Regions from separate parts of the Oceanobacillus sp. FSL K6-2867 genome, predicted to be linked through region 1. Evidence: predicted binding sites of a transcription regulator. Region 1 holds the regulator's gene; the other holds the start of a gene.

Evidence for each region. The regulator NrdR, encoded in region 1, represses ribonucleotide reductase genes. The targets are predictions, from matches to a motif close to AACACNATATATNGTGTT.
Region 2: a site for NrdR is predicted at 6,794-6,811, ahead of NSQ77_RS21270 (vitamin B12-dependent ribonucleotide reductase). Genes of this name have one in related genera too.

Annotation. Positions count from the first base shown of each region.
Region 1 covers NZ_CP150144.1:211,736-222,687, reverse strand. Annotated here, with positions in the region: gene polA (DNA polymerase I) at 1-1,649, shown strand, start outside; gene mutM (DNA-formamidopyrimidine glycosylase) at 1,664-2,491, shown strand; gene coaE (dephospho-CoA kinase) at 2,506-3,105, shown strand; gene NSQ77_RS01075 (glyceraldehyde-3-phosphate dehydrogenase) at 3,295-4,326, shown strand; gene NSQ77_RS01070 (cytosolic protein) at 4,609-5,007, shown strand; gene nrdR (transcriptional regulator NrdR) at 5,036-5,500, shown strand; gene NSQ77_RS01060 (DnaD domain protein) at 5,529-6,872, shown strand; gene dnaI (primosomal protein DnaI) at 6,899-7,825, shown strand; gene ytxC (putative sporulation protein YtxC) at 8,031-8,879, shown strand; T-box leader at 8,942-9,171, shown strand; gene thrS (threonine--tRNA ligase) at 9,305-10,952, shown strand, end outside.
Region 2 covers NZ_CP150144.1:4,365,869-4,376,820, reverse strand. Annotated here, with positions in the region: gene NSQ77_RS21295 (SNF2-related protein) at 1-1,580, opposite strand, end outside; glycine riboswitch at 1,733-1,820, shown strand; gene gcvT (glycine cleavage system aminomethyltransferase GcvT) at 2,000-3,115, shown strand; gene gcvPA (aminomethyl-transferring glycine dehydrogenase subunit GcvPA) at 3,127-4,476, shown strand; gene gcvPB (aminomethyl-transferring glycine dehydrogenase subunit GcvPB) at 4,469-5,932, shown strand; gene NSQ77_RS21275 (rhodanese-like domain-containing protein) at 6,157-6,531, opposite strand; gene NSQ77_RS21270 (vitamin B12-dependent ribonucleotide reductase) at 6,881-9,442, shown strand; gene mntR (transcriptional regulator MntR) at 9,594-10,016, shown strand; gene NSQ77_RS21260 (patatin-like phospholipase family protein) at 10,238-10,952, shown strand, end outside.

The sequences.
Region 1 (10,952 bases):
ATCAAGCAGAAATTAATGGATTTGGAATGGTGAATGAACATGGTGCTTATTTTATTCGACCGGCTGTTGCATTAGAGTCCGATTTGTTTAAACAATGGGCAGAGGACAGTAATAAAAATAAAATTGTTTTTGATGCAAAGAAAACAATGGTTGCTTTGCTGAGAAATAATATTCATATTCAAGGAATAACATTTGATATGCTGCTTGCATCCTATTTGCTCAACCCAGCTGAAAACAATCATGATATCCCAGCAATCGGAAACCGTATGGGAAAAACCGATGTCTTATTTGATGAGGAAGTATACGGAAAAGGTGCGAAACTAAAAGTTCCCGAAGAGCCTGTACTTTCCGAGCACGTTGTTAGAAAAACGATGACGATGCATGTGATAAAGGATGAGATGATTAAGGAATTGAAAGAAAATGAACAATATAAGCTGTTAAAAGAATTAGAAATGCCGCTTGCCATTATTCTTGCTGAAATGGAACATGTTGGTGTCCAGGTGGATATAAATCGTTTAGAGGAAATGGGAGTCGATTTAAAGGAAAGACTGCAAACATTAGAAAATGAAATCCATAAGCTGGCTGGAGAAGAATTTAATTTAAACTCGCCGAAACAGCTTGGTCCCATTTTATTTGAAAAATTACAGCTGCCAGTAATTAAGAAAACGAAAACCGGCTATTCTACTGCAGCTGATGTATTAGAGCAGCTGCAAAATGAGCACGAAATTATTCCAAAGCTGCTTTTATACCGACAGCTCGGAAAACTTCAATCAACCTACATTGAAGGTCTATTGAAAGTCGTGAGGAAAGATACGAATAAAATTCATACAAGATACAACCAAGCATTGACACAAACAGGAAGATTGAGTTCTGTTGATCCGAATTTACAAAACATCCCAATTCGTTTAGAGGAAGGCCGGAAAATAAGACAAGCTTTTGTTCCTTCTAAAAATGGATGGATCATGTTTGCAGCTGATTATTCGCAAATTGAACTTAGGGTTCTTGCGCATATTGCAAATGATGAAAAGCTTGTGAAAGCTTTCCAGGAGGATGTCGATATTCATACACAGACCGCGATGGATGTGTTCCATGTAGAAAAAGATGAAGTTACATCGAATATGCGAAGACAAGCAAAAGCGGTTAACTTCGGTATCGTTTATGGAATTAGTGACTATGGACTATCGCAAAATCTCGGCATAACGAGAAAAGAAGCGAAACAGTTTATTGATCGATATTTCGAAAGCTATCCAGGTGTGAAGCAATATATGGAAGAAATTGTCCAGGAAGCAAAGCATAAAGGCTATGTGACAACATTAATGAAAAGAAGAAGGTATTTGCCAGAAATTACGAGCCGAAATTTTAATGTAAGAAGCTTTGCTGAACGTACAGCAATGAATACACCAATTCAAGGTAGTGCAGCAGATATTATTAAAAAAGCAATGATCGATTTAGATGGAAGATTAAAGGAAGAAAAGCTGCAGGCAAAAATACTTTTGCAGGTGCATGATGAATTAATTTTAGAAGCGCCGAAGGAAGAAATAGATAAATTGAAAGAAATCGTGCCGGAAATGATGGAACAGACAGTGACATTAAATGTTCCATTAAAAGTTGATTATGAATTTGGAGCAAACTGGTTCGATGCCAAATAAGGAGAAACCGTGAAATGCCAGAATTACCAGAAGTAGAAACAATTAAAAATACACTTAAACGATTTGTGCTAAATAAAACGATTGAACAAGTAGATATATATTGGTCTAACATAATCAAAGAGCCTGATGATGCAGAACATTTTAAAACGTTGCTGAAAGGCCAGACGATTCGTGAGCTTTCCAGAAAAGGGAAATTTTTATTGTTTTACCTTGATGATATCGTACTTGTTTCACATCTGCGGATGGAAGGAAAATACAGTGTACATGATTCAAGTGAACCAGTAAAAAAGCATACCCATGTTATTTTTCGCTTTACGAATGGAGAAGAGCTCCGTTATAATGATGTCCGGAAATTCGGTACGATGCATGTCTATCCAGTTGGTAAAGAATTTTTGAATAAACCATTGAATCAGCTTGGTCCCGAACCATTTGATGAAGCATTTACACTAGATTATTTCTACCAGAAATTAAAAAAGACAGATCGTTACATTAAATCAGCATTACTGGATCAGACAATCGTTACTGGCCTTGGTAATATATATGTGGATGAAACATTATTCAAAGCAGGTATTCATCCATTAAAAAGATCAAGCAAGCTAACGAAGAAAGAAGTTAAAGCAATACGCGAACAAGCAATCAACACGCTTGAAGAAGCTGTTCGGGCAGGAGGAACGACTATTCGTTCCTATGTAAATGGACAGGGTGATATGGGGATGTTCCAGCAAGAATTATACGTTTATGGACAAGAAAGCAAAAATTGTAAAAACTGCAGTAATACGATTACGAAATTGAAAATTGGTGGTAGAGGAACCCATATATGCACGATATGTCAGAAGCTGTAAGAGGTGAATGGAAAGTGGCAATTGTAATTGGCTTAACAGGTAGTATCGCAACTGGGAAAAGCACAGTGTCTCAAATGTTTAAAGACTTTGGTATACCAGTAGTCGATGCAGATAAAATTGCAAGAGAGGTCGTATATCCTGGTGAAAATGCGTACGAGTCGATAGTGAAAGCATTTGGAGAATCGATTCTGCTTCCTGATAAAACGCTTGACCGAAAAGCACTTGGCTCAATTATTTTTGCGGATGAGGTAAAGCGTAAGCTCCTAAACAGCATTATTCATCCAGCAATCCGCGAAAGAATCTTCCAGCAAAAGGATGATTATATCGAAGCAGGGGAACAGTGTGTCGTGCTTGATGTACCTTTATTATTCGAAGGGAATTATTCAAAAGTTGTTGATCGTACGATTGTTGTTGCAGTGGATGATGCAGTACAATTGGAAAGATTGATGCAACGTAACGAGCTTACAGAAAAAGACGCAAGGGAACGAATTAATTCGCAGCTTTCGATAAAAGAGAAAGCTATGCTAGCGGATGCTGTGATTGATAACAATGGAACAGTAGCTGAATCGCGCGATCAATTGAAAAAGCTTTTAATCGCATGGAACATATTTTAACAGTTAAACCCTGGAAACGGATAACCGTTTCCAGGGTTTTCATGTTTATGACAATAGCATTAGTATTAGCATGGGAAGATATTTTAAAATACAAGTAAATTGTGCGACACAATTGCATTCTAATGTGATATACTATTTAATATAAATGAGATTAAAAGTATAACATATATGGGGAGGATTAAGTTTCTTATGAACAAAATTCGTGTGGCCATAACAGGTCTTGGTAGAATCGGACGTATGGTATTTCGTCAAGCAATTGCAGATGAACAATTGGATGTAGTCGCTATCAATGCGAGCTACCCTCCTGAAACAATCGCACATCTTATTAAGTATGACAGCATTCATGGTATTTTTGATGGTAAAGTGGAAGCGCTTCAAGATGGTATTGAAGTGAATGGAAAAAAAGTATTACTTGTAAATTACCGAGAACCAGAAAAGCTCCCATGGAAAGCCTTGGACATTGACATCGTAATTGAGGCGACAGGTAAATTCAAAACGAAAGAAAGCGCTGGTCTGCATTTGAAAGCTGGGGCTAAAAAGGTGGTTATTACAGCGCCGGGAAAACAGATCGATAAAACCATTGTAATGGGTGTAAATGAAGCAGCATACATGCCTGATGAGGATGATATAATTTCTAATGCTTCTTGTACAACAAATTGTCTAGCCCCAATTGTGAAAGTGTTAGATGATAAATTTTCAATTGTTAACGGGTTAATGACAACGGTACATGCTTTTACAGGAGATCAAAACAACTTGGATAATCCACATAAAGATTTACGACGTGCACGAGCGTGTACACAGTCGATTATACCAACTACAACGGGGGCAGCCAAAGCGTTAAGTGAAGTATTGCCACATTTAAAAGGAAAATTGCATGGGATGGCATTACGTGTACCCACACCGAATGTGTCACTTGTCGATTTGGTTGTTGATGTGCATACTCCAGTTACTGCCGCTGATGTTAATAAAGCGTTTCAAGAAGCTGCAGAAAATGAATTAGAAGGTATTGTGCATTATTCTGAGGAACCGCTTGTGTCAATAGATTATACAACTACCGATTACTCAGCAATTGTCGACGGGTTATCAACAATTGTAATGGGTGAGAATAAAATAAAAGTAATTGCTTGGTATGATAATGAATGGGGATATTCGAAACGAGTACTTGATTTAACAAAACATGTTGGAAGCTATTTATACCAACGAGAAGTTAAAATTCCATAAAATTGCGAATACCCGCTTCCCTCTTGAAGCGGGTATTTTTTATGCCGGAAAAATAACCCAGGTACTTGATTGTGGATTTTCATCGTGTAAAATAAGGGATTGCTAGATATTCTCAAGCTAATTTTACTTAAACATTTATTTTCATAGCTTTAACATATATAGTTAATCACTTTCTTTCGCTTCGCTTTAATAGTTCAACTAGTGGAATTAAGTAAAACATGTTAAAATAGAAAGTACTACTAAACGCGTTCAAATAGAATCTTGCAGGTTGGGGTGCGAAAAATGTCGATTGGCAATACATTGAAAAAGTATTTAAGTAATCATGCGGAGACAGCAGAGACACATGCTGATCCATCTTTACAAACGCATTATTATCAGACAACGAAAGATAAAGCACTTGCCATGTTAGACAACTATTTCCGTAATCATCCAGCATATGAAATGAATGCAATTTCCAAAGAACATGGGGAAATAAGTGTGAACCGCATAAAGGGAAAAAGAGCATTTATTGTAGCAACTGTGATTATGGTACGGCCAATCCATACTGCGATTGATTTTTCTGTAACGACGGAATCAGTGATACCATTTGACTTAGGATACAGTGCGAAATTAATTGAGCAGATATATGAAAAGGTGAATATGGAATTGCCATTAATCGATAGTAAAAATCGAAGAGCGTGAATGAACGGACGAATGGGGTTGAACGAAAATGCGATGTTCGAATTGCCAAAATAAGAATACAAAGGTTTTAGATTCCCGACCAATTGAAGAGGGCAGATCCATTAGAAGACGCAGAGAATGTGAAAAATGCGGTTTTCGCTTTACTACATTTGAACGGGTTGAAGAACTCCCATTAATTGTAGTCAAAAAAGATGGAGCAAGACAGGAGTTTTCCCGTGAAAAACTAACAAGAGGTCTTATTAGAGCTTGCGAAAAACGGCCAGTTCCATTAGAAACAATGGAAGCCTTGGCTTTAGATGTTGAAAAAGAAATGCGTAATTCAGGCATGTCCGAAGTATCCAGTCACGAAATTGGTGAACTTGTGATGGAGAGATTAGCTAAAATTGATGAAGTATCCTATGTTCGGTTTGCTTCTGTATACAGACAATTTAAGGATATTACCGTCTTTTTAGATGAATTAAAGGATATTATTAATACAGATAAAAACAAATAGTCATTGTAAGTATAGAGGTGTGTGGAATATGAATTTTATTGGACAAATTTTGCCGGTGGACGGCTATATCGTATCCCAAAAAGAAACCTTGCCGGTGGACTATGCCAAATCATTGACCCACCTGTATCAGCCATTGCTTGGGATAAAAGCAATTGCACTTTATCAAACTCTTCTGCACGACATCGATTTAAATCAGGAACAAGCTCCACAGACGCATCATACATTAATGAATTACTTGGATCTTCCTTTAGATGAAATCTTTGAAGCGCGATTAAAATTAGAGGGAATTGGGCTGCTGAAAACGTATAAACAAAATTGGGAGTCGAGTGATTTATATACATATGAATTGCAAAGCCCATTTGCACCAAATAACTTTTTTAAAGATGCAATGCTCTCCCAGCTATTGTATCATCATTTAGGTGATCAGAAGTTCGAGCTTTTGAAAAATCATTATGGAAGTCCAGCACTCCAAACCCAGGGTGTCAATATTACAGCTGTATTTAGTGAAGTTTTCCAAACCTTTACACCATCTGCAGATGCATTAGAAGCAGATGGCAGCAGAGAAACAGAATCTAAGGAAGAAATGGATACGACAGATTTTACATGGATAGAGCAAATGCTGAAGCAGCGAATGATTCCAATTGCAAAAGTTTTAACAGCGGAAAACCGTCGTTTGATTTCGCAAATGATGGTTTTATACGATTTAGATACACATGAAATCGATAAGTCTCTGCTTTGGGCGTTAAATGATGAAAATCGATTAGATACAGAAGAATTTAAAACAGCTTGTCATGATTTGTTTAAGGCGAAAAATAATCAAAAACCAATTCGGCTTGCAAAAAAAGTTGCCGTGTCTGAAACAAAGCAGATGAATGATAAACCGAAAACTAAAGAGGAAATTCTTATCGAGAGACTAGAAACGTTGTCACCAAAACAGCTGCTGGAAGATTTATCAAATGGAAATCACGCCTCTGAACAGGATATGAAAGCAATTCGCGATGTTATGACAACACAAGGCTTGCCTGCACCGGTGATGAATGTGCTAATCCATTATGTGTTGCTGCAGACGAATATGAAATTATCAAAGGCATACCTTGAAAAAATTGCCAGTCACTGGTCAAGGGCGAATATTCAAAGCGCCAAAGAGGCAATGGCATTTGCGAAGAAAGAACAGCAAAGCTTTCAAAATGCTGTAAGACGAAAACCAACTTATAATAAAAAACAGGTTTCGAAAGAAGTAATACCAGATTGGTTTAAAGATAGAAAGCATAAGCAAGAAACACAGCAGTCTGCAGCTAATCAGAACGTTGTAATGTCGGAACAGCAAAAACAAATTGCTGCGCGACTTAAACAATACTCCAATGGGAATTAAATTTATGTAGTGTTAGGATGGTGGCATTGAAACCAATACAATCCACATTAAAGGCATGGATGCAAAAGAATGAAAGCTTTAAAGATAATTATATGAAAATAAAAAATGAAGTACTGAACGACCCTGAGATTAAGGAGTTTCTCTCCCTTCATCCAAATTTGACACAACAAGAAATTAATAAGAGTCTAATAAAACTTTATGAATATACAACCCAATCAAAACAGTGTGATCAATGTGCTTCATATGGTTCATGTAAAAATATGGTTCCTGGATACTCACCGATTTTACATGTAGAAAAGGATGAGATTAGGCTATCTTATGAAAAGTGTCATAGCAGAACCATGTATGAAAAAGATCAGGAACAGCAAAAGTTGATTCAAAGTTTGCATGTTCCTAAAGAAATACTACAGGCTTCAATAGTAGATATTATCAATGATGATAGTAGAATCAAGGCTATTGAAGAGCTGCTTGACTTTCTGGATCAAGCAAAAACAAAGCTTCCAAGCAAAGGTCTATATTTTCACGGTCAGTTTGGAGTAGGGAAAACATATTTATTAGGTGCACTTGCCAATGAATTGAAAAAGCTTGGTCTATCGTCAACACTTATCTACATGCCTGAGTTTGTGCGAGAAATAAAAGCTTCCTTTAAAGATGACTCGACAAACGAGAAAATTGATTATTTTAAGAAAGCAGATGTGCTGATGCTTGATGATATTGGTGCAGAGCTGCAATCGGCTTGGTTCCGTGATGAAGTCCTCGGTTCAGTTCTCCAATACCGAATGATGGAACGATTACCTGTTTTCTTTACGTCGAACTACGATCTTGAACAATTAGAATTGCAATTAGCTACTACAAAAAGCGGTGTAGAGTCGGTAAAAGCAGGAAGAATTATAGAACGCATCAAACAGGTGAGTAAACCTGTGAAAATGGAAGGGCCAAATCGGCGTCTATAAAGTCTGAGGAAATAAATCCTCAGGCTTTTTATATTTCACGATTTAATCCAGCAACTAACGATGCAGCAATAAAATAATACTTGATATCATGTGAGTAAACTGTATCAATTAAAATATTCCAGTTTTAAATTTCGCACTTTATTCATTTTTTTAATTGTTTGTCCATATAATGTAACAGTTTGGTCGTGGATGAGGGTGATATTGATTGCTGGAGGTATATTTTGAATCTGACAAAGAAGTAATTAGTTTTTGTGAACATTTATTTCGCAGTCATAGACAAATTGAGTTGAATTGGAAAACAGATGATAGATGGGGAAATCATCTGCAGTTTAAGGAGCATGTAGCTACAAAGGAATTGATGGATGCCATTACAGATACAATGGCAAATGTGTTTATGACTCACCGTTTAAGCACAATGGTAAATCGTATTATTCAAGAGTATTACTACTATACGAACAAGGAAGAGATTGAGCGAATTCATGATTTGACCTATTGGATTATAACTGGTGAGGATGAAGAAAGTAAGCAGCTTCGAGAGAACAAAAATCACCATGCATTTTTAAAGTCTTTATTTACAGCAAGTTTAAAAGAGAGTCTTGTTATTCATTTTGATTCCATCGTGAATTTCCGTTTGAAGCCATTTAAAGACAAGCTCATTTATTTTATTGGCTTAGCAATTGATGAATTTAGGAGAGAAGAGGACCATCAAGCGTTTGTAGACATGCTTAGGGCTTATGTGGAAAAGAAAGAACCGGGAATACCAGTCATTCATATTTTACAAGGAAGTGATTTCGCCTTTTTTACGAAAAATGGAAAACGAATGACAAACATGGAATTACGGGTTTTGATGAAACAGGAGCCTCTTTATATCATTGGCTTGCATGACAATGAGTTTAATCTTGCCCCATTAATTGCCATGGCGCCGGAGAAACTAAAGATTTATGGTGATGACCCATCAGAACCAAAGACATTAACCGTCATTAATGTTTTTCAAGAAAAAGTTGATTTTGAACCAGTTAGCAATTTTCCTTTTACTTTTAACTTAAATAAATGATTACTACTTGATTTTCCTTTAACGTAGCGCTATAATACTCATTATATATGAAAAGTAATGAATCAAAAGTAATGAGAAGGACAAGATTATTTGTTCAAGGCGTATAGTTTAGAGAGGGAAGTCAGGGGCTGGAAGCTTCCTCTATACAGACAAGTAATTACCACCTTTGAACTCTGTCAGTGAATCTAAAAGTAAGTGACAGCGTAATTTCTGCGTTAAAGAATCAATGAAGCCGTAATTTAATTACGGGAATTAGGGTGGAACCACGATGTATCCAACACTCGTCCCTTTGCAGTAAGTGCAGAGGGATGGGTGTTTTTTATTTTGTTGTGCATTAGAAAAGTTATTACCTCCTGCACAAGTGCAACTAAGGAGTCAAACTGCTTGGCTAATGCCAAGTTTTCTAAGAAAAAGGAGTGTTTCAAATGGCAGAAATTAAGATTACATTTCCAGATGGAGCTGAAAAGAGTTTTCCACAAGGTACAACAGGGGAGGAGATTGCAGCATCAATTTCCTCAGGGTTAAAGAAACAGGCATTGGCAATTAAACTGGATGGAGAGCTCGTAGACTTACGGCGCGAGCTGGAAACTGGCGGCAAGCTTGAAATCATTACCTATAAGGATGAAGAGGGCATCGAAGTGATGCGCCATTCGACAGCACATTTGCTTGCGCAAGCAGTCAAACGACTTTATAAAGATGTGAAATTGGGAGTAGGCCCTGTCATCGAGGAAGGATTCTACTATGATATTGATATGGAACATACGTTAACTCCAGAAGATCTTCCAAAGATTGAAAAAGAAATGAAGCGCATCATAGATGAAAATCTTGAAATTAAACGAGTAGAAGTATCTCGTAATGAAGCGCAGGAAAGATTTCAGGAAATTGGGGATGGCTTAAAGCTTGAATTAATTGATGCGATTCCTGAAGATGAGCAAGTGACAATTTATGAGCAGGGTGAATTTTTTGACTTATGTCGTGGAATTCACGTTCCCTCGACAAGTAAAATTAAAGCATTTAAACTATTGAGCATTTCGGGCGCTTATTGGCGTGGAGACAGTAATAACAAGCAGCTGCAGCGCATTTATGGAACTGCGTTTGAAAAGCAAAAAGAGCTTGATGAACACTTGCGTATATTGGAAGAGCGTAAAGAGCGTGACCACCGTAAATTAGGAAAAGAATTAGATTTGTTTACTGTATCGCAAAAGGTTGGACAAGGGCTGCCATTATGGCTTCCAAAAGGGGCAACCATCCGTCGCAATATTGAGCGTTATATTGTTGATCTGGAAGAGCGTTTAGGCTATGACCATGTTTATACTCCAGTATTAGGAAGTAAAACATTATATGAGACTAGTGGTCACTGGGATCATTATCAAGACGATATATTCCCGCCGATGGAAATGGATAATGAAACATTAATTCTTCGTCCAATGAATTGTCCGCACCATATGATGGTATTTAAAAATAATTTATGGAGCTACCGTCAGCTGCCTGTACGTATTGCCGAACTTGGTACAATGCACCGTCACGAAATGAGTGGAGCACTTGCAGGGCTTCAGCGTGTACGTGGGATGACATTAAATGATGCACATATCTTCGCACGTCCAGATCAATTGAAGGATGAATTTGTCCGCGTTGTCGAATTAGTTCAAAAAGTATACAAAGATTTTGGTATTGAGGATTATTATTTCCGACTATCTTACCGCGATCCAGAAGATAAAGAGAAATATATTGATAACGATGAAATGTGGGAAAAAGCTCAAGCAACCTTGAAAGAAACTATGGACGATATGAACCTGGAATATGTGGAAGCAGAAGGGGAAGCAGCATTCTATGGTCCTAAACTTGATATTCAAGTGAAAACAGCTCTTGGCAAAGATGAAACCCTGTCAACTGTTCAATTGGACTTCCATTTACCAGAACGCTTTGATTTAACTTATATTGGTGAAGACGGCAAAGAACATCGTCCTGTCGTTATACATCGTGGTGTTGTTTCTACGATGGAACGCTTTGTTGCATTCCTAATTGAAGAATATAAAGGTGCATTCCCGACTTGGCTTGCTCCTGTTCAAGTGA
Region 2 (10,952 bases), 250 kb from region 1:
ATTCGTACCTCACCGGCTGAGGTGGACTCATTATAGATGGATTCCACTTCTGATTCGATACTTGAGATGTTCAGTTCAGCTAAAATATCATCCAGATTTCCGATTACTTTTTCAAATAGGTTAATTTTCTCGTATAATAATGTCAGAATGTGTTCTTCAATCGTGTTTCGAATAACAAGATTATAGATATGCACATCCTTTTCTTGTCCAAAACGGTGTATTCGTCCAATTCGTTGTTCAAGTCGCATTGGATTCCATGGAAGATCGTAATTAATCAGATGGCTGCAAAACTGAAGGTTAATACCTTCTCCACCTGCCTCAGTAGCTATCAAAACCTGGGCATGGTCCTTAAATAGTTGTTTCATCCAGTCTTTTTTTCCGCGTTTAAATCCGCCGCGGAAAGGTACGGAAGAAATGCCATGCTGCTGTAAATACCATTGTAAATAAAATTGAGTTGCTCGATATTCGGTAAAAATAATGACTTTTTCATCACCTATTGATTTAATTAGCTCTACAACTTTTTCGGCTTTTACGTGGTGTGGAAGCTCCTCGATTTTGTTAAGCAGTGGTTTTAAGATGGCAGCATTATTTTCCTTTTCACTAATTTTTGATAATGACATATAACATGCTTCTCTTGATGAGCATATTTCACGCAAGTACGTAATTTTCGAAAACGTTGAAAATGCAATTGGTGTATTGACAAGATCATCATAAAGTTCACGAGCTTTTTCTGGAAAGTCAATCCATAATGTTTCAATCTTACGTTTTGATTCGGTAAGCTTCGTTGCTTTTCTCGTATTTCGAATCATTACTTTTTGGATCAACTGCTTTAAATAAGGATCCTGTTCTAACTTGCTTCGATCTTTACCATATCTTTCGATGAAGGAATCATAATTTCCTAGATGACCAGGACGAAGAATGGTAATAAGATTAAAAATCTCAATTAACCGATTCTGTACTGGCGTAGCTGTTAAAAGCAGGCAATATTTCTTCTTGATTGCTCGTACAAATTGATAGTTTTTCGTTTTATGATTTTTAAGCTTATGAGCCTCATCAACAAGAATAAAGTCATACTCCGTATTAATTATCTCTTCCTGGTTTGCAGAACGCTTTGCTGTATCAAGTGAGGAAATAATTATCGGATTGTCTTTCCAACTATAATTCTTCCGATGGGCAACAGCTGGAATATAAAATTTTTCATTCAATTCCCTGACCCATTGGTTAACGAGAGATGCGGGAACAAGAATAAGTGCATTTTTTACCAAGCCTCGAATCATATATTCTTTTAAAATGAGTCCAGCCTCAATGGTTTTTCCTAAACCAACTTCATCTGCTAAGATTGCTCGACCATGCATCTCTTCTACCGCTTGTTCAGCAACAGCGATTTGATGATCTAAAAAGTCAACATGCGGAAGATATTCAAGCGCACGTAACCCGCTGAAGGAAGGGGAGCTTGTTGTTAACTCAGCTTGAAATGCCATCGAAAAGAGTTCCCAACTAGAGAATGGGCCATCCTTATTGATTATTGTTTCTAAATCATTAATAAAGGCTGAATCTTTTTGTAGTTCAATAGAATCCATATGTTAATCACACATCCTGTTATTAAAATTTGGATTTCACTATAATTTTGCTTTTTGATATGTTATAATTCAAAGTGAAATAGAATTCCTTGCAGTGCAACCTCTTAGATACTGATACATAGTATAACCAAATATAAATTTTTCATTAGCGGATGATTACAAGGGGAGAGCTTACAGTATGTAACGCCGAAGGAGCAAGTTAAGAGCGAATCTCTCAGGCAAAAAGACTCTTGTAGGACGCAACTCTGGAGAGTGTTTACTGAGCTTAGTAAACCACCCACGAAGCAAATATTTATACAACCTTTTAAGTGTTTGTATAAGTATGCAACTTTCTGGTTTAAGGACAGAGATTTCTTCGGTTAGGAAGGAATCTCTATTTTTGTGCACTTTTTCAACAACTATTAGGAGGAGTGGATGGTATGAGCGAGTTGAAAAGAACACCTGTTTTTTCAGAATATGAAAAATACGGGGCGAAAACAATTGATTTTGGAGGCTGGGATTTACCAGTCCAATTTACCGGTATTAAACAGGAACATGAAGCAACTAGAACAAAAGCAGGTTTATTTGATGTGTCTCATATGGGGGAAATAGCTGTAAAAGGCCCAAAGAGCTTGGAATTTCTGCAATATGTTATGACAAATGATGTATCCAAACTAGTTCCAAACCGGGCGCAATATACGATTATGTGTTATGAAAACGGTGGAACAGTCGATGATTTAATTATTTATATGCTAGCAGAAAACGACTATTTATTGGTAGTGAATGCGGCGAATACAGAAAAAGATTACGAATGGCTGATTGAGCATAATACATATTCTGATGAGGAGTTAACGATTAATAATACCTCTGATGAATATGTGCAGTTTGCATTACAGGGCCCGTATTCAGAGGAAATATTACAACAGCTTACAGATACGAATCTATCGGAAATTAAATTTTTCAGATTTAATGCGAATGTATCGCTTGAAAGTTCAGAACATACTGCAATTGTTTCGCGTACAGGCTATACTGGTGAAGATGGATTTGAAATCTATATCCATAAATCTGAAGGTCCTGCTCTGTGGAATCGACTGCTTGAGTCAGGTAAAGACAAAGGGATTGAGCCAATTGGACTTGGCGCCCGTGACACACTTCGTTTTGAAGCTGGACTTCCATTATATGGACAGGAATTATCAAAGGATATCAGCCCAATTGAAGCAGGGCTTTCATTTGCTGTAAAAGTAGGTAAAGAAGCAGATTTTATAGGGAAGCCTGTACTGAAAGAGCAAGCAGAAAATGGAACGACAAGAAAGTTAGTAGGAATTGAAATGGTCGATAAAGGCATTCCGCGCCATGGATATACGATATTGAAGGATGAAGAAGCTGTTGGGTTTGTAACATCTGGTACACAATCCCCAACATTAAACAAAAATATCGGTATGGCACTTATCGATTCCAAACTTGCAATTGAAGGTACAGAGTTAGAAATCCAAGTTCGAAAGCGCAAACTAAAAGCAATTATTGTAAAGACACCATTTTATAAACGAGAAAAATAGGGGGCAGCATAATGGAATTTCGTTATTTACCTATGACCGAAACCGATAAAAAAGAAATGTTAGATAAAATCGGTGTATCATCCACAGAAGAACTATTTTCTGATATTCCGAAAGAAGTTAGATTGGACAAGGAATTAAACCTTAAAAAGCCAGTAAGTGAATATGAGTTGAAAAAAGAGCTAACAGAAATGGCAAGCAAAAATGCAAATTTAACAGAATATCGTTCATTTTTAGGAGCTGGCGTTTATGATCACTTTATTCCATCGGTAGTTGATCATGTCATTTCCAGACAAGAATTTTATACAGCCTACACTCCTTATCAACCGGAAATCTCCCAAGGTGAATTACAAGCTATTTTTGAATTCCAGTCCATGGTTTCTGAATTAACTGGAATGCCTGTAGTAAATTCTTCTTTATATGATGGTGCAACTGCAGTGGTAGAATCTGTAAACTTAAGTGTAGAACATACAAAGAAGAAGAAGGTTCTTATTTCAGCTGCTGTTCATCCGGAGTACCGTCAACTTGTTGAGACGGCTGCAAACGGGAAAAAACTTGAAATCGTTGAGATACATTATAAAAATGGTCTTACTGATTTAGATCAATTAGAAAAAGAGCTTGATGAAGATACTGCTGCGGTTCTTGTTCAATATCCTAACTTTTTTGGTCAAATCGAGCCTCTTGAAAAAATTAATGAGCTAATTAAACAACAAAAGAAAACAATGTTTATTGTTTCAAGTAACCCACTTTCACTTGGATTTTTGACTCCTCCAGGGGAATTCGGGGCAGATATTGTTGTCGGAGATACACAAGTCTTTGGAATCCCTGCACAATTTGGTGGACCGCACTGTGGTTACTTTGCAACTACGAAGAAATTAATGCGTAAAGTACCTGGACGTTTAGTTGGTGAAACAACAGACAAAGATGGTAAACGCGGTTACGTTCTAACGCTGCAAACGAGAGAACAGCATATTAGACGTGAAAAAGCGACATCAAACATCACTTCAAACCAAGCATTAAACGCAGTAGCAAGCTCGGTTGCGATGAGTTCTCTTGGTAAACACGGTGTTAAAGAGATGGCTAAATTAAATATGCAAAAGGCAAGATATACAAAGCAAAAGTTAGAAGAGGCTAACCTGCCAGCCGTATTTAATGGGTCATTTTTCAATGAGTTTGTAATTAAACTTTCCAAACCAGTATCTGATGTAAATGATGATTTATTTGAAAAAGGATTTATCGGCGGGTTTGATCTTGGCAAAGCATATCCAGAGTTAGAAAATCACATGCTGATTGCAACAACTGAAATCCGCACAAAAGAAGAAATTGATGCTTTTGTAAAAGAAATGGGGGATATCAATGGCTAATGAAAACTTTCCTTTAATTTTTGAACGCAGTAAAGAAGGCAGATCAAGCTATAACCTGCCAGCACTTGATGTTCCGGAAGTTAAACTAGAAGAAGAGTTAGATGATATATATATTCGTAAGACGGATGCAGAACTTCCTGAAGTGGACGAATTAGAACTAATGCGTCATTATAACGGTTTATCTGAACGTAACTTCGGTGTTCAAACTGGGTTTTATCCATTAGGGTCCTGTACAATGAAATATAACCCAGTAATTAACGAAGATGTTATCAGACTTCCCGGATTTAGTCATATCCACCCATACCAAGATACGAAAACAGTTCAAGGTGCATTGGAATTGATGTTTGATTTACAGGTTCATCTGGAAGAAATCACAGGAATGCATGAAATTACATTGCAGCCTGCTGCTGGTTCCCAAGGTGAATGGACTGCTATCATGATGATTAAAGCATTCCACGAAGCAAATGGTGATTATCACCGCGATGAGATAATTGTCCCTGACTCAGCACATGGCACAAATCCTGCATCTGCGGCAGTAGCAGGATTTAAAACGGTTGAAGTTAAATCAAACGAAAAAGGATTAGTAGATGTTGAGGACTTAAAACGGCTTGTTAATGAAAACACTGCGGCTCTTATGTTAACAAACCCAAATACATTAGGATTATTTGAGACAGAAATTCTTGAAATGTCAGAAATAGTTCACAGCGTGGGTGGAAAAATGTACTATGACGGTGCAAACTTGAACGCTATTATGGGTTACACTCGACCAGGAGATATGGGCTTTGACGCGGTTCACTTGAACCTGCATAAAACATTTACTGGCCCACACGGTGGTGGAGGCCCAGGATCAGGTCCAATTGGAGTATCAGAGGAACTTGCTCCATACTTACCAAAACCCGTTGTTCGCAAAAACGATGGTGTATATGAACTTGACTATGATCGTCCACAATCCATTGGTATGGTGAAAGGTTACTATGGGAACTTTGGAATTAACGTGCGTGCATACACGTATATACGTACAATGGGTGCAGAAGGATTGAAGAAAGTTAGTGAATATGCAGTCCTTAATGCAAACTACATGATGCGCAGTCTTGAAAAAGAATATGAACTCCCATTTACACAACATTGCAAACATGAATTTGTGTTATCTGGAAGCAAACAGAAGAAACTTGGCGTGAGAACAATGGACATTGCAAAGCGTCTATTAGACTTAAAGTTCCATCCGCCAACTGTTTACTTCCCATTAATTGTGGAAGAAGCATTGATGATCGAGCCAACGGAAACAGAATCTAAAGAAACATTAGACACATTTATCGATGCAATGCTTCAAATTGCTGATGAAGCGAAAACTAATCCAGAAATTGTTCAGGAAGCACCGCATAATACAGCAGTAAACCGTTTAGACGAAGCTGGAGCAGCTCGTAAGCCAATATTACGTTATCAAAAAGAAGGCTAATTGAACGAATTTAAATTAGAATAATAAAAATAAAGAGTGATAATCTTACCAAACAGCTGGTAGATTCCACTTTTTATTTTCTGGAAAGACATATTATTTAGCGAGTATATGTAATTTATCTAAGTGTCGTATGCTAGGATGCATTTATGTTAATCAATTAAAAAATCGTTCCCATCATCAGGATAGATGCTTGGGAACGATTTTGCTTTGTTCGTCTTGATAACTTAATTTTTCATTTTAATTTTACCGGTCCATTTCTTGAAACCGCCTTTTAAATGATAAATATCCTGATAACCTTTTTTGTGAAGTAATTGAGCTGCTCTTGCAGAACGAGTACCACTTTGACAATAAAGATATACTGGTTTATCTTTACGCATCTCGACTAAACGTTGACGCATTTGACTTACAGGAATATTTCTTGCTCCAAGAATATGACCTCTCTCAAATTCTTGAGGCTCTCGCACATCTATTAATTGAGCTTTCCGATAACCTTCCCGGAATTGATCCTCTGTCAATACCTTCAAGTAATTACGTTGTCTATAATAGCGGAATATGCCAACTGCAAGCAAGACAACTACGGCAATAATTAAAAACTCCATTTTACTTCCCCCGTCTGTCCAAAAAATGTTCACTATCTATTTTATTATATGGGTAGACGCGGTATATTTCAAAGTTTTTCTCTTTCCTATAAGAAAAGTTCACAATTTGCTGTTTTCACGATTAAATAGTTCTTAAAAATGTCATAAATTGCATATAGCGAGGATTATTGCCGGATTTCCATTTTAAACTATTAAATTCCTGCTTGACAAAATGAGCTGAATATGTCTAAAACTCCATATATAGTATATATATTAATTTATTAACACTATATATCGTTTAATTTATACCTGTTTTGTGGTATTGTAGTAATGTTGGATTTTGTAAAGATAGGTTTAAAGGAGAGATTAAATGTCGATTAAGGCAAAGGAAACAAATGGGATTGATGTGGAAACACTAAACAAAGATATAGATCTTTTTCCTCCCGTACACCCGATTACATCAGAAATGAAATTGACCCATAAGGGTGTTTCTCGATTGGTTATGCTTGATCGGTATGCGTTTAAGGATACAGAAAAGAAAACATTGAAAACCGGAGATTTTGTCGTTTTAACAGTGAAAGCTGATCCGAAATTTCCGGCAAGGGGTCTTGGATTTGTTAAAGCAATTAATTGGCAGGAGAATAAAGCGAGTGTTCAAGTAGATGCAGAATTTATCTCTGTGCTTGATGACAAAGAAGAAGCAGCTACAGGTATTATTGAACGATCTCTTGATGTAATCGAAAAACCACTAGAAGTATATTACGAACAAATTGCAAAACGGAATGCAACTGGATTAGCGAATGTAGAAAAAACTGAAGAAGAGCAGCAGTATTGGTTTGAAACATTCAATCAAGAGCTGGCAGATTTAAATTTTATTCCTGCAGGACGTGTTTTATACGGAGCAGGGGCAGATACGGATGTAACTTACTTCAATTGTTATGTGATGCCATATGTAAAAGACTCACGTGAAGGAATTTCCGATCATAGAAAACAGGTAATGGAAATTATGTCTCGCGGGGGTGGAGTGGGAACGAACGGTTCAACCTTACGTCCAAGAAACGCATTAGCAAGAGGTGTAAATGGGAAATCTTCTGGCTCTGTATCGTGGCTTGATGATATTGCAAAGTTAACACATCTTGTGGAACAAGGTGGATCTCGCAGAGGCGCTCAAATGATCATGTTAGTTGATTCTCACCCGGATATTATCGAATTTATTATTTCAAAGATGCAAAATCCGAGGATACTTCGCTACCTGATTGAAAATACCGACGATGAACAAATCAAACGGCTGGCAGAAGAAAAACTGAAATTTACACCTTTAACAGAAACAGAATTTGATCTTTATCAGAGTGTCGTAAATTATAAGACAATGCCTGGTCTTGGTGGCTTCACTGAGGCTGCATTACGTGAAGCAGATGATAAACTCAGAATAGGCGGAACATACTCGGTACACAACCCTGAATTTCTGACAGGTGCAAATATCTCCGTATGTATTACAAAAGAATTTATGGAAGCCGTTGAAAATGACGATATATATGATCTGCGCTTTCCTGATGTAGAAAATTATACGAAAGAGGAAATGGCCTTTTATAATGAAAAGTGGCATGAAGTTGGCGATGTACGAAAATGGGAAGAGATGGGGTTTGGTGTACGTACCTATCGCAAGATAAAAGCAAAAGAATTATGGAACTTGATCAATGTGTGTGCAACATATTCCGCAGAACCCGGAATATTTTTCATCGATAATGCAAATGACATGACCAATGCCAAAGCATATGGTGATCAAGTAGTAGCAACGAACCCGTGTGGCGAGCAGCCTCTTGCACCTTATAGTGTGTGTAACCTGGCAGCCGTTAACCTCGCTGAAATGGTAAATAAAGAGACTAAAACAGTTGACTACGAAAAATTAAAGCAAACAGTAAGAACTGGAGTAAGAATCCAGGACAATGTTATTGATGCGACTCCGTACTTCTTGGAAGAAAATAAAAAGCAGGCACTCGGTGAACGTCGTGTAGGTCTTGGTGTAATGGGAATGCATGATTTATTAATTTATTGTGAAACAGCCTACGGTTCAGATGAAGGTAATGAGTTAGTAGATAAAGTGTTCGAAACAATTGCAACGACCGCATACCGTACCTCGATTGAAATTGCAAAAGAAAAGGGAAGTTTTCCATTTTTAGTTGGGGAAACAGATGAAGAAACGATGGAGCTAAGAAAAGCATTTATAAACACAGGTTATATGAAAAAAATGCCTGCATCAATTCGAGAGGATATCCTAACATATGGTATTAGGAATTCGCACTTATTAACAGTTGCTCCTACTGGAAGCACCGGAACGATGGTTGGGGTTTCTACAGGATTAGAGCCATACTTCTCCTTCTCTTATTTCAGAAGCGGAAGACTCGGAAAGTTTATAGAAGTAAAAGCAGATATCGTACAAGAGTATTTAGACAGTAATCCAAATGCAGATCCAGATAATCTGCCACAATGGTTTGTGACTGCAATGGATCTTTCACCAGAGGCGCATGCAGATACACAGTGTGTCATACAGCGTTGGGTGGATAGCTCGATATCAAAAACAGTAAATGCACCAAAAGGGTACACGGTTGATCAAGTAGAAAGTGTCTATCAAAGACTATATAATGGTGGAGCAAAAGGTGGAACGGTATATGTTGACGGAAGCCGTGATTCTCAAGTTCTTACATTGAAAGCAGAAGAAAACACGGTTGGTGAGCAAACAGAGCTGTTCACAGATACTGAAAAGCCTAAAGTTGTGTTAATGGATACAATCCAAGAGCTAGAACGAACGAATGTTACGATTGGTTCCGAAATTGGGGATACCTGTCCAGTTTGTCGAAAGGGTAGTGTAGAAGAAATAGGCGGTTGTAACACTTGTACAAGCTGTGGAGCACAATTAAAATGTGGTCTGTAACTTTTAGGAGAAGAGCCAATATTGGCTTTTCTCCTTTATTTTTCCTTCTAAAATAATATAACTTGTGTTAATTTGTCTTTTCCTGTATCCTCATAATAGAGAAACAGTTTTGCCCTAACTAAAAAATATTCTTGAAACGAGGAGATCTAACATGCCTACTCCAAGTATGGAAGATTATATCGAGCAAATATATAACTTAATTGAAACGAAAGGGTATGCCCGTGTATCTGATATTGCAGAAGCATTGGAGGTCCATCCTTCTTCCGTTACTAAAATGGTACAAAAATTGGATAAAGATGAATATTTAAACTATGAAAAATATCGAGGATTCGTTCTGACGGCAAAAGGAAAAAAAATCGGCGAGCGTTTAGTGTTTAGACATGAGCTTCTGGAAGAGTTTTTGGAAATCATTGGTGTGGAGAAAGATAATATTTACAATGATGTGGAAGGGATTGAACACCATCTAAGCTGGAATTCCATCGATCGAATTGGAGATCTTGTTCATTACTTTAAACATGACTCCACAAGACAGGAAGAATTAAAAAAAGTGCAAGCGGATAGTGTAAAAGAATAAACATCTAACCATACAGTTCATTTATTTAACTGTATGGTTTTTTATTAAAGCAAAAAAGTTTGCTAAATGTTATTCTCATAGGCCGATTTTAATTTACATCACTCCTGCTCATGACATTGTTCTAATCTTGACGTTTTCGCTTATATATATAAGGAGTTTACCCTTTCGTTTCAGCTTAGTGAAAATGACTTCATGAAAAAATAAACGTGGGGAGAGAGCGGATGAAGATTGATGCAGTGTTTTCTGGTGGCGGAGTAAAAGCGTTTGCATATGTCGGAGTGCTGGAAAGTCTTAAAGAGCATCAACTCCAATTAGTGCGAGTAGCGGGAACTTCTGCAGGGGCAATTGTCGGTTCATTGGTAGCTGCTGGATATGAAATAAACGAAATTGAAAAGCTTATACATGAACTTGATTTGACTGAATTTATTGATCCACCACTTTTAACAAGATTGCTGCCATTTACGAAGTGGTTTTTTATGTACAGTCAGCTCGGAATTAATAAAGGGAATAAGCTGGAAAGCTGGCTTGAAGAACTTTTGGCAAGGAAAAATATACGTACCTTTCATGATATAAAAGAAGGATACTTCAAAGTTGTTGTCAGCGACCTTTCTTTAGGAAGGCTTATTGTCATACCTGATGATTTAGAAAGTGTGTATGGAATTGAAGCTAATTATTTCCCAGTTGCAAAGGCTGTTCGAATGAGTGCAGGATTTCCTTTTTTCTTTATGCCCAAAAAAATGCCAGGATTGTATAAAAAGAAAAGCGTGATTGTTGATGGTGGACTTTTAAGCAACTTTCCATTATGGATATTTGACAATGGAGATAAAACCAAGAAAAGGCCAATTTTAGGTATTAAATTGACAGACGCAACTGAAAAGGGGATAGGTCCAAGAGATATTAAAAATGCTTTGGATATGTATCAAGCATTATTCTCTA